3 regions of the Jeotgalibaca porci genome follow, and region 3 is predicted to be linked to each of the others. Evidence: a T-box and tRNA genes for the amino acid it is inferred to sense, from the RefSeq annotation. Region 3 holds a T-box; the other regions hold tRNA genes.
The links. The T-box of region 3 lies ahead of ileS (isoleucine--tRNA ligase). A T-box ahead of a tRNA ligase gene usually reads a tRNA of that ligase, here a tRNA-Ile.

Region 1: it has a tRNA-Ile gene. The T-box ahead of ileS (isoleucine--tRNA ligase) is inferred to sense a tRNA for this amino acid. The anticodon was not compared.
Region 2: it has a tRNA-Ile gene. The T-box ahead of ileS (isoleucine--tRNA ligase) is inferred to sense a tRNA for this amino acid. The anticodon was not compared.

Annotation. Positions count from the first base shown of each region.
Region 1 is NZ_CP049889.1:1,212,092-1,215,718, reverse strand. It holds gene G7058_RS06285 (ACT domain-containing protein) at 1-211, opposite strand, end outside; tRNA gene G7058_RS06280 (tRNA-Leu) at 459-542, opposite strand; tRNA gene G7058_RS06275 (tRNA-Cys) at 581-651, opposite strand; tRNA gene G7058_RS06270 (tRNA-Gln) at 668-738, opposite strand; tRNA gene G7058_RS06265 (tRNA-His) at 743-818, opposite strand; tRNA gene G7058_RS06260 (tRNA-Trp) at 833-903, opposite strand; tRNA gene G7058_RS06255 (tRNA-Tyr) at 920-1,000, opposite strand; tRNA gene G7058_RS06250 (tRNA-Phe) at 1,002-1,077, opposite strand; tRNA gene G7058_RS06245 (tRNA-Asp) at 1,157-1,229, opposite strand; tRNA gene G7058_RS06240 (tRNA-Val) at 1,232-1,304, opposite strand; tRNA gene G7058_RS06235 (tRNA-Glu) at 1,326-1,397, opposite strand; tRNA gene G7058_RS06230 (tRNA-Ile) at 1,413-1,486, opposite strand; tRNA gene G7058_RS06225 (tRNA-Gly) at 1,495-1,565, opposite strand; tRNA gene G7058_RS06220 (tRNA-Asp) at 1,567-1,642, opposite strand; tRNA gene G7058_RS06215 (tRNA-Met) at 1,705-1,777, opposite strand; tRNA gene G7058_RS06210 (tRNA-Ser) at 1,818-1,907, opposite strand; tRNA gene G7058_RS06205 (tRNA-Glu) at 1,948-2,019, opposite strand; tRNA gene G7058_RS06200 (tRNA-Ser) at 2,046-2,135, opposite strand; tRNA gene G7058_RS06195 (tRNA-Ile) at 2,148-2,221, opposite strand; tRNA gene G7058_RS06190 (tRNA-Met) at 2,269-2,342, opposite strand; tRNA gene G7058_RS06185 (tRNA-Pro) at 2,373-2,446, opposite strand; tRNA gene G7058_RS06180 (tRNA-Arg) at 2,457-2,530, opposite strand; tRNA gene G7058_RS06175 (tRNA-Leu) at 2,542-2,626, opposite strand; tRNA gene G7058_RS06170 (tRNA-Gly) at 2,666-2,737, opposite strand; tRNA gene G7058_RS06165 (tRNA-Thr) at 2,745-2,817, opposite strand; tRNA gene G7058_RS06160 (tRNA-Leu) at 2,823-2,904, opposite strand; tRNA gene G7058_RS06155 (tRNA-Lys) at 2,928-3,000, opposite strand; tRNA gene G7058_RS06150 (tRNA-Val) at 3,046-3,118, opposite strand; rRNA gene rrf (5S ribosomal RNA) at 3,204-3,319, opposite strand; rRNA gene G7058_RS06140 (23S ribosomal RNA) at 3,424-3,627, opposite strand, start outside.
Region 2 is NZ_CP049889.1:213,480-217,106, forward strand. It holds gene G7058_RS01185 (ISL3 family transposase) at 1-477, shown strand, start outside; tRNA gene G7058_RS01190 (tRNA-Gly) at 606-676, opposite strand; tRNA gene G7058_RS01195 (tRNA-Asp) at 678-753, opposite strand; tRNA gene G7058_RS01200 (tRNA-Met) at 828-900, opposite strand; tRNA gene G7058_RS01205 (tRNA-Ser) at 947-1,036, opposite strand; tRNA gene G7058_RS01210 (tRNA-Glu) at 1,077-1,148, opposite strand; tRNA gene G7058_RS01215 (tRNA-Ser) at 1,168-1,257, opposite strand; tRNA gene G7058_RS01220 (tRNA-Ile) at 1,272-1,345, opposite strand; tRNA gene G7058_RS01225 (tRNA-Gly) at 1,351-1,421, opposite strand; tRNA gene G7058_RS01230 (tRNA-Phe) at 1,427-1,499, opposite strand; tRNA gene G7058_RS01235 (tRNA-Met) at 1,542-1,614, opposite strand; tRNA gene G7058_RS01240 (tRNA-Met) at 1,675-1,748, opposite strand; tRNA gene G7058_RS01245 (tRNA-Ala) at 1,761-1,833, opposite strand; tRNA gene G7058_RS01250 (tRNA-Pro) at 1,851-1,924, opposite strand; tRNA gene G7058_RS01255 (tRNA-Arg) at 1,935-2,008, opposite strand; tRNA gene G7058_RS01260 (tRNA-Gly) at 2,019-2,090, opposite strand; tRNA gene G7058_RS01265 (tRNA-Thr) at 2,098-2,170, opposite strand; tRNA gene G7058_RS01270 (tRNA-Leu) at 2,176-2,257, opposite strand; tRNA gene G7058_RS01275 (tRNA-Lys) at 2,281-2,353, opposite strand; tRNA gene G7058_RS01280 (tRNA-Val) at 2,399-2,471, opposite strand; rRNA gene rrf (5S ribosomal RNA) at 2,499-2,614, opposite strand; rRNA gene G7058_RS01290 (23S ribosomal RNA) at 2,719-3,627, opposite strand, start outside.
Region 3 is NZ_CP049889.1:519,585-523,211, forward strand. It holds gene ileS (isoleucine--tRNA ligase) at 1-2,456, opposite strand, end outside; T-box leader at 2,515-2,730, opposite strand; gene G7058_RS02715 (DivIVA domain-containing protein) at 2,738-3,364, opposite strand; gene G7058_RS02720 (YlmH family RNA-binding protein) at 3,391-3,627, opposite strand, start outside.

The DNA.
Region 1 (3,627 bases), 690 kb from region 3:
GTTTCTCTTCAATTTCTTCCATTTCCTTCTGAACTTCAACGATACTATAAGGTGAAGAAGTAAAATCGACTAACAAAATCATTGTGAAATATTCCTCCATCAATGTTTGGGAGATATCCAATATATTTACATCTAAATCTGACAGCTTTGTGCTCACAGAAGCAACAATGCCTTTGTGGTCTTTTCCAGTAACTGTAATAATTGCTTTCACACTATTCATCCTCTTTTCAAAAATCATTTTGAATAGTGTACCACAATATGAAACAGTTCGTTACTAAATATTTTGTATTGTCTCTTGTGGCCAATAAATCCATTCTAATCGACTTAACGTTATTCTATAGGTGAAACTCTTTTCTATCTCTTAAAAAGCATGTTAGGCACTAATATAGCGTTCTAGTAATATACTCAAATACAAAAAAAGCTCAAAACGAATTTACGTTTTGAGCTTTTTTATAAGATACCGGCGGCCGGGGTCGAACCGGCACGCCCTCGCGGGCACTGGATTTTGAGTCCAGCGCGTCTGCCTATTCCGCCACGCCGGCATTACATTATTTTTGCAAATTTTCATCCCTAATGGGAAAGGCGGTAACCGGATTTGAACCGGTGATGAAGGTTTTGCAGACCTGTGCCTTACCACTTGGCTATACCGCCATATAACTTGTATTAACTGGGCTAGCTGGATTCGAACCAACGATGACGGAGTCAAAGTCCGTTGCCTTACCGCTTGGCTATAGCCCAAAAATGGGGCGACTGATGGGAATTGAACCCACGAATGCCGGATCCACAAACCGGTGCGTTAACCACTTCGCCACAATCGCCATAATAATCCAAACAGGGGTAGTAGGAATTGAACCCACACTGACGGTTTTGGAGACCGTAGTTCTACCTTTAAACTATACCCCTATGGATAAAAAATTAATGGAGGGGGGCAGATTCGAACTGCCGAACCCGAAGGAGCGGATTTACAGTCCGCCGCGTTTAGCCACTTCGCTACCCCTCCATGGTGGCCTGGGACGGAATCGAACCGCCGACACCTTGAGCTTCAATCAAGTGCTCTACCAACTGAGCTACCAGGCCAATCTGTGAAACAATACTGTGGACATACGTCCAAGTGAATTATACTTCCTTATGCAGCTATACATTAAGAAGATAATAACGGTCCCGACGGGATTTGAACCCGCGATCTCCTGCGTGACAGGCAGGCATGTTGACCCCTACACCACGGAACCAATGGAGGTTGACGGGATCGAACCGCCGACCCTCTGCTTGTAAGGCAGATGCTCTCCCAGCTGAGCTAAACCTCCATGTACTGTAAAACAAAAATATGACCCGTACGGGACTCGAACCCGTGTTACCGCCGTGAAAGGGCGGTGTCTTAACCGCTTGACCAACGGGCCATGTAAATAAAAAAATGGGCCTAAATGGACTCGAACCATCGACCTCACGCTTATCAGGCGTGCGCTCTAACCAGCTGAGCTATAGGCCCATAAAAAAAGCGGGTGAGGAGAATCGAACTCCCGACAACAGCTTGGAAGGCTGTGGTTTTACCACTAAACTACACCCGCATGGCGGTCCCGACGGGATTTGAACCCGCGATCTCCTGCGTGACAGGCAGGCATGTTGACCCCTACACCACGGAACCGGCATTTAAAAAGTAAATGTGAGCAAATGCTCACGTGTATCATGATGCTATGAACATGATAATTGCGGGGACAGGACTCGAACCTGTGACCTCCGGGTTATGAGCCCGACGAGCTGCCAACTGCTCTACCCCGCGATAATAAAATAATATGTCATATCTCATAAAAAGATAATGAAGGAGGATAAGGGATTCGAACCCTTGCACGCTTTTACACGCCTGACGGTTTTCAAGACCGTTCCCTTCAGCCGGACTTGGGTAATCCTCCGAAATAAGCTGATATTAAAATATGTCATAAACAATGACAATGACCCGTACGGGACTCGAACCCGTGTTACCGCCGTGAAAGGGCGGTGTCTTAACCGCTTGACCAACGGGCCATGGTAAATAAATAATAAAACTGCAACGGAGAAGGAGGGATTTGAACCCTCGCGCCGGTATGATCCGACCTACACCCTTAGCAGGGGCGCCTCTTCAGCCTCTTGAGTACTTCCCCATAACCATAATATGGACCTTGCAGGACTCGAACCTGCGACCGGACGGTTATGAGCCGTCTGCTCTAACCAACTGAGCTAAAGGTCCAGGCTGTCAATAATAACATTATTATAAGCTGATCCATTTGCAAGTAATAGCGGCGGAGGGAATCGAACCCACGACCTCCCGGGTATGAACCGGACGCTCTAGCCAGCTGAGCTACACCGCCAAGACAATAAACCAAAATGGTTATTGTTAATCGGGAAGACAGGATTCGAACCTGCGACCCCTTGGTCCCAAACCAAGTGCTCTACCAAGCTGAGCTACTTCCCGATAATAAAAATGCAACCAGTAGGAGTCGAACCTACAACCGCCTGATTCGTAGTCAGGTACTCTATCCAGTTGAGCTATGGCTGCGTATAAAACAATGCCGAGAATCGGGGTCGAACCGATACGGTGAAACTCACCGCAGGATTTTAAGTCCTGTGCGTCTGCCAATTCCGCCACCCCGGCATATTAGAAAAAATTCTTCATAATCGAGAAGACTTATGAAGCGGAAGACGGGGTTCGAACCCGCGACCCCCACCTTGGCAAGGTGGTGCTCTACCACTGAGCTACTTCCGCAAAAAAATGCCGGCTAAAGGACTTGAACCCTCGACCCTCTGATTACAAATCAGATGCTCTACCAACTGAGCTAAGCCGGCTAATATGCGGGTGAAGGGACTTGAACCCCCACGCCTTGCGGCGCTAGATCCTAAATCTAGTGCGTCTGCCAATTCCGCCACACCCGCGTTTTCTATTATTAATAATAGAATGAGGCATGCAGGGTTCGAACCTGCGACCCTCTGATTAAAAGTCAGATGCTCTACCAACTGAGCTAATGCCTCAAATAAATTAAATCTCTTTATCTGATCCGTTTGAAAGTCAGATAATGGAGGTTGACGGGATCGAACCGCCGACCCTCTGCTTGTAAGGCAGATGCTCTCCCAGCTGAGCTAAACCTCCCTCATAAACGAGAGTTCTTGAATATAATACAATATCCTCCTATATTCTGCAAGCAAAATTAGAAAGATTATTAATAAAAACAAATGCGCGGCAACGTCCTACTCTCACAAAGGGAAACCCTTCACTACAATCGGCGCTAAGAAGCTTAACTTCTGTGTTCGGGATGGGAACAGGTGTGACCTTCTCGCCATCGTCACCGCACAATTATTTAATTAAAGGAACAACGTTCCCTCAAAACTGAATCCATAACACGACTGAACAGCTGACCAAAGCTCATTCATCGCTTGCTTTTTTTATTCTAAATCTTGGTTAAGTCCTCGACCGATTAGTACTAGTCCGCTCCATACATCGCTGCACTTCCACTCCTAGCCTATCTACCTGATCGTCTCTCAGGGGTCTTACTCATTCTAGATGATGGGAAATCTCATCTCGAGGGGGGCTTCACGCTTAGATGCTTTCAGCGTTTATCCCTTCCACACATAGCTACCCAGCAATGCCCTTGGCAGAAC
Region 2 (3,627 bases), 310 kb from region 3:
CTTTTGAAGAACGAATGGGAATTAAATTTTACCGATTACAAGACAGATCGCCTTTATGACGGACTTATGACTGAAAAGATGATGATTGATTATTTATTGTCTCTCAACCCGCGGTTGCGTCACGTCTACAAGTTGGTAAATGACCTCCGTTTCGCGCTCCATAACCATGATTTTGAACAGTTTAACACTACCTTAGAAGAGTCCAAAAAATATGCGTTACCAAGGAAAGTCCGTACAACCGTCCAGACTTTATTTAAGCATCAAAAAGGCATTCGCAACGCCTGTTTATATACCCTTTCTAACGGGGCAATTGAAGGCGTCAATAATAAAATCAAGAACATCAAACGTTCTGGGTTTGGTTACCGAAATTATAGTCACCTGCGTGCACGGATTCTCATCAGTTATCGTCTGACAGCAAGTCGTTTTGAGCCGAAGGCATTGCACTATCAGGATGAACTAGCTCACCAAGGTGAATAAAAAAAGTCAAAGCGAAAAATTAATTCTCGCTTTGACTTTCATAGGGTCCACCAACACTATTTGACATAGAACCGAAAAAAGCCCTCAACTATATTAGTAATAGTTGAGGGCTTTACTGTACTCAATTAAGCGGGTGAGGAGAATCGAACTCCCGACAACAGCTTGGAAGGCTGTGGTTTTACCACTAAACTACACCCGCGTGGCGGTCCCGACGGGATTTGAACCCGCGATCTCCTGCGTGACAGGCAGGCATGTTGACCCCTACACCACGGAACCGAAAAAAATAACACTGTGAGTTTGCACTCAAGTGTATCATGCTTGAAAGTTGCTAAAGCAAAACAATCATGAAATTGCGGGGACAGGACTCGAACCTGTGACCTCCGGATTATGAGCCCGACGAGCTGCCAACTGCTCTACCCCGCGATAATAAAATATTAATATATTTTGGATATCTATAAAAAGATATCAAAGGAGGATAAGAGATTCGAACTCTTGCACGCTTTTACACGCCTGACGGTTTTCAAGACCGTTCCCTTCAGCCGGACTTGGGTAATCCTCCGAAATAAGCTGATATTAAAATATGTCATAAACAATGACAATGACCCGTACGGGACTCGAACCCGTGTTACCGCCGTGAAAGGGCGGTGTCTTAACCGCTTGACCAACGGGCCATGAAATAAAATTGTAATACGGAGAAGGAGGGATTTGAACCCTCGCGCCGGTATGATCCGACCTACACCCTTAGCAGGGGCGCCTCTTCAGCCTCTTGAGTACTTCCCCAAAAAACGTTTAAATGGGCCTAAATGGACTCGAACCATCGACCTCACGCTTATCAGGCGTGCGCTCTAACCAGCTGAGCTATAGGCCCTCAGAAGCGGGTGAGGAGAATCGAACTCCCGACAACAGCTTGGAAGGCTGTGGTTTTACCACTAAACTACACCCGCTAAAATGGCTTGGGACGGAATCGAACCGCCGACACCTTGAGCTTCAATCAAGTGCTCTACCAACTGAGCTACCAAGCCTATTTCTGAGTCACTTCTGTTTTATTTCACACAGTCATGAAATTGCGGGGACAGGACTCGAACCTGTGACCTCCGGATTATGAGCCCGACGAGCTGCCAACTGCTCTACCCCGCGATAATATTAATTGTCTTTAATTCCATTTATTTCGCTGCATAAGTAGCAAGATATCTGGTATAGCGGCGGAGGGAATCGAACCCACGACCTCCCGGGTATGAACCGGACGCTCTAGCCAGCTGAGCTACACCGCTAAGTATATGGAATGGAGACTAGCGGGATCGAACCGCTGACCTCCTGCGTGCAAGGCAGGCGCTCTCCCAGCTGAGCTAAGCCCCCATAATACTATTACTATATCGGGAAGACAGGATTCGAACCTGCGACCCCTTGGTCCCAAACCAAGTGCTCTACCAAGCTGAGCTACTTCCCGATGTTAAAAATGCAACCAGTAGGAGTCGAACCTACAACCGCCTGATTCGTAGTCAGGTACTCTATCCAGTTGAGCTATGGCTGCAATATGCAAAAGCGGAAGACGGGGTTCGAACCCGCGACCCCCACCTTGGCAAGGTGGTGCTCTACCACTGAGCTACTTCCGCAAAAAAATGCCGGCTAAAGGACTTGAACCCTCGACCCTCTGATTACAAATCAGATGCTCTACCAACTGAGCTAAGCCGGCTAATATGCGGGTGAAGGGACTTGAACCCCCACGCCTTGCGGCGCTAGATCCTAAATCTAGTGCGTCTGCCAATTCCGCCACACCCGCGTTTTCTATTATTAATAATAGAATGAGGCATGCAGGGTTCGAACCTGCGACCCTCTGATTAAAAGTCAGATGCTCTACCAACTGAGCTAATGCCTCAAATAAATTAAATCTCTTTATCTGACCCGTTTGAAAGTCAGATAATGGAGGTTGACGGGATCGAACCGCCGACCCTCTGCTTGTAAGGCAGATGCTCTCCCAGCTGAGCTAAACCTCCATAAATAAAATAGACAAAAAAACAAGTGCGCGGCAACGTCCTACTCTCACAAAGGGAAACCCTTCACTACAATCGGCGCTAAGAAGCTTAACTTCTGTGTTCGGGATGGGAACAGGTGTGACCTTCTCGCCATCGTCACCGCACAATTATTTAATTAAAGGAACAACGTTCCCTCAAAACTGAATCCATAACACGACTGAACAGCTGACCAAAGCTCATTCATCGCTTGCTTTTTTTATTCTAAATCTTGGTTAAGTCCTCGACCGATTAGTACTAGTCCGCTCCATACATCGCTGCACTTCCACTCCTAGCCTATCTACCTGATCGTCTCTCAGGGGTCTTACTCATTCTAGATGATGGGAAATCTCATCTCGAGGGGGCTTCACGCTTAGATGCTTTCAGCGTTTATCCCTTCCACACATAGCTACCCAGCAATGCCCTTGGCAGAACAACTGGTACACCAGCGGTGTGTCCATCCCGGTCCTCTCGTACTAAGGACAGCTCCTCTCAAATTTCCAACGCCCGCGACGGATAGGGACCGAACTGTCTCACGACGTTCTGAACCCAGCTCGCGTGCCGCTTTAATGGGCGAACAGCCCAACCCTTGGGACCGACTACAGCCCCAGGATGCGACGAGCCGACATCGAGGTGCCAAACCTCCCCGTCGATGTGAACTCTTGGGGAGATAAGCCTGTTATCCCCAGGGTAGCTTTTATCCGTTGAGCGATGGCCCTTCCATGCGGTACCACCGGATCACTAAGCCCGACTTTCGTCCCTGCTCGACTTGTCTGTCTCGCAGTCAAGCTCCCTTCTGCCTTTGCACTCTACGAATGATTTCCAACCATTCTGAGGGAACCTTTGGGCGCCTCCGTTACTTTTTAGGAGGCGACCGCCCCAGTCAAACTGCCCGACTGACACTGTCTCCCCGCCCGATAAGGGCGGCGGGTTAGACTGGTCCTGCTACAAGGGTAGTATCCCAATGATGCCTCCATCGAAACTGGCGTCCCGACTTCTATGGCTCCTACCTATCCTGTACATGTAGCAGAAACAATCAATATCAACCTGCAGTAAAGCTCCATGGGGTCTTTCCGTCCTGTCGCGGGTAACCAGCATCTTCACTGGTACTATAATTTCACCGAGTCTCTCGTTGAGACAG
Region 3 (3,627 bases):
GTTTTTTCGTTACGTGCTTCTTCAAGTGATTTCAAGATGTCATCACGGACATCCATGAATTTCTCCCAAACAGCTAATACTTCAGCTTTATCAGAAACAGTAACTGCTTCTGGGAAGTCTGCTAATTGTGCGTACTCCTCTTCCTCTTTCAAATACTCCCAAATTTCTTCAGTTGTATGTGGAACGATTGGTGTCAAGAGACGCGTAATGCTCGCAAGCGCATCGTAGAATACTGTTTGCATTGAACGACGTACTTTGTCATTTTCACTTTCGATATAAACAACGTCTTTAGCGAAGTTCAAATAGAAAGCAGAAAGTTCCAATGTACAGAAGTTCATGATTGTTTGATAGATTGCAGAGAATTTATACTCTTTATAAGCAGCCAAACAAGTTTCAATTACTTCGTTCAAGCGGATAACAATATACTTATCGACAGAGCGCAATTCTTCATAAGCAACGCGGTGCTCTGAAGGATTGAAGTCTTCTGTATTTGCGACCAAGAAACGCATGGTGTTACGGATTTTACGGTATGTTTCAGATACTTGTTTCAAGATATCATCACTGATACGAACATCTGATTCGTAGTCAACAGAAGATACCCATAGACGGATAATGTCAGCACCCATGTTCTTAATTACTTTCTCAGGAAGAACAGTATTACCGATTGATTTACTCATTTTGCGGCCTTCGCCGTCCAAGACGAACCCTTGGGAAAGGACATTCTTATATGGCGCAACTTCGTTGATAGCCACACTTGTTGTCAAACTTGAGTTGAACCAACCACGGTATTGGTCGGATCCTTCCAAGTACATATCTGCTGGGAAAGTTAAATCATCGCGCTTACGCAAGACTGCTTCATGTGAAGAACCAGAGTCAAACCAAACGTCCATGATATCTGTTTCTTTTGTAAATAAACCGTTCGGGCTACCTTCATGCGTAAAGCCTTCTGGTAGTAAATCCTTCGCTTCACGTTCAAACCAAACATTTGAACCATTTTCGCCGATTAATTTCGCTACATGATCAATTGTTTCTGGTGTGATAATTGGTTCGTTATTTTCTGCGTAGAAAATTGGCAGCGGAACACCCCATACACGTTGACGGGAAATAACCCAGTCACCACGGTCGCGGATCATGTTGTGAATACGTACTTTACCGGATGGGTGAATCCAATTCACATTCTCGATTTCGTCCAAGATATCTTGACGGAATTTATCGATTGATGCAAACCATTGTGGTGTTGCCCGGAAGATAACCGGTTTTTTCGTACGCCAGTCATGCGGGTAGCTGTGCGTGAAGAAGTCTAATTTCAATAAGTGCCCTTTTTCTTCCAACAATTCTGTAATCAATTTGTTTGCTTTATCGTAGAAGATACCTTCAAAACCAGGTGCTTCATTTGTGAAGCATCCACGGTCGTCAACTGGAGAAAGAACGTCTAAACCGTATTTACGACCAATAATGTAGTCGTCATCCCCGTGTCCTGGAGCCGTATGCACAAGTCCTGTACCAGCTTCCAATGTTACGTGATCTCCGGTCATTACGAGTGATTCGCGGTCGTAGAACGGATGTTGTGCTGTCATGCGGTCTAATTCGTAGCCGCCCAACTCTTTCAATACTGAAACAGACTCCCAACCAATTTCATTGGTTACTGTTTCAAGCAATCCTTCAGCCACAACGAATTTTTTACCGTCTGCTTCAACTTGCACATATTTGAAATCAGGATGGACAGAAATACCCAAGTTAGCAGGCAATGTCCATGGTGTTGTTGTCCAGATTACAAATGATGTATCTGACTCCAACAAACCTTTACCATCTTTAACTGGGAAAGAAACATAAATAGATGCAGATTTCACATCTTTATATTCAATTTCTGCTTCAGCTAATGATGATTCACTCGATGGTGACCAGTAAATAGGTTTCAAACCTTTGTAAATATAGCCTTTTTCAGCCATTTTACCGAATACACGGATTTCTGCTTCTTCGTATTCCGGAGTCATCGTTACATAAGGCTCATCCCAATCGCCGGCGATTCCCAAGCGTTTGAATACGATACGTTGGCCGTCAATTTGTTGCCATGCGTAATCTTCACACATCTTACGGAACTCAGCTAAACTCATTTCTTTACGGTTTACACCTGAGTTAGTCAAAGCTTGTTCGATTGGCAAACCATGCGTATCCCAACCGGGTACGTACGGCGCTCTGAAGCCTGCCATTGATTTTGAACGTACGATAATGTCTTTACTGATTTTGTTCAAGGCATGTCCCATGTGGACTGCACCGTTTGCATATGGCGGGCCATCGTGTAAGACAAACGTTGGTTTGCCAGCATTCTTCTCTTGACGTTTCTCATAAACGCGGTTTTCTTCCCACTCTTTTTCGCGTTCTAGTTCACGGACTGGCAAGTTTGCTTTCATAGGAAAAGCAGTTTTTCCTAAAAGCAGGGTTTCTTTCATTTTCATGAATTGTATTCCTCCATTAATTTATTTTTTTCGGGAAAATAAAAAGACTCCTCCCTGGTATAGGGACGAAGTCTTCGTGGTACCACCCAATTTTAAAGCATTAAATAAGCTTTCTCTCGGAAACGGTTAACGCTGTTTAAGCGACTTTGCTTACTACATTGTTCAGCAAAATATTTCATGGATGATCCTTTATTTACAGAGACTGTTGACCTTGCACCGTTCGTCAACTCGCTATAAGTATATAAATTCCGGTTGTTCCAATCATTAATTACTCATGTATTCTACTTTGTTTCTGTAGAAATATCAATAGCTTCTACTTGTCCTTCATCTTCGTCTTCGGTAACTTCTGTATCAAAATTGGATGCTTTCGCCAAATCATCAACTTTATGAGTGCGATTCATCAATACTTCATCCAATGTCGGTGTATGAATATCTTTTTCAGGTGTTGTGTTCAACAAGATATCCCATTCTTCATTATTGATTAAATTCATTTGCGTTTCAACCATCAATTGTAGTTTTTGTCTGAAGTTACGACTTTCACGACGAACATTTGCTGTTTCGCGATTAATGTCATCTGCTTTTTCAGCGGCTTCTTTCAATAATTTATCTGCACTTTTTTCAGCTTCAAATAAAATTATTTCAGCTTCTTTACGTGCATTTTCTTTCAAACGATCGGCTGCATCCTGTGCAACGACAATAGATTTATTAAGAGCATCTTGAAGTGTCTCAAAATGTTGTAATTTCTCTTCGGCGAACTTAAGATTTTTTTCTGCATCTTTTTGATCTTTCAGTAACAACTCAAATTCATGTTTTACCTGATCCAGAAAGTCATCGACTTGTTCTTTGTCATAGCCTCTCATTTTTGCATCAAATTCTTTGTGTTGGATATCTAACGGTGTTATTGCCATGTCTCTACCATTCCTCTCAACTTTGTTCATTTACGAAGGACGCCTATTTCAATGCGCCATTTATCTTTTTTTGATTTTCCTTCAATTTCTCTAAGTTGGATACGTCCATACCCTCTTATTGAGAGAATGTCCCGCAGACCCAATTCAAAGTCGGGACGGTCATAGGTTGCCCAGTTCAGTTTGACCTTTCCTCCTGAAACAAGTTCTTTTGCGCGTTGACGCGAAATATTGTAGACAGAAGAAATTAAGGTATCTATGCGAAG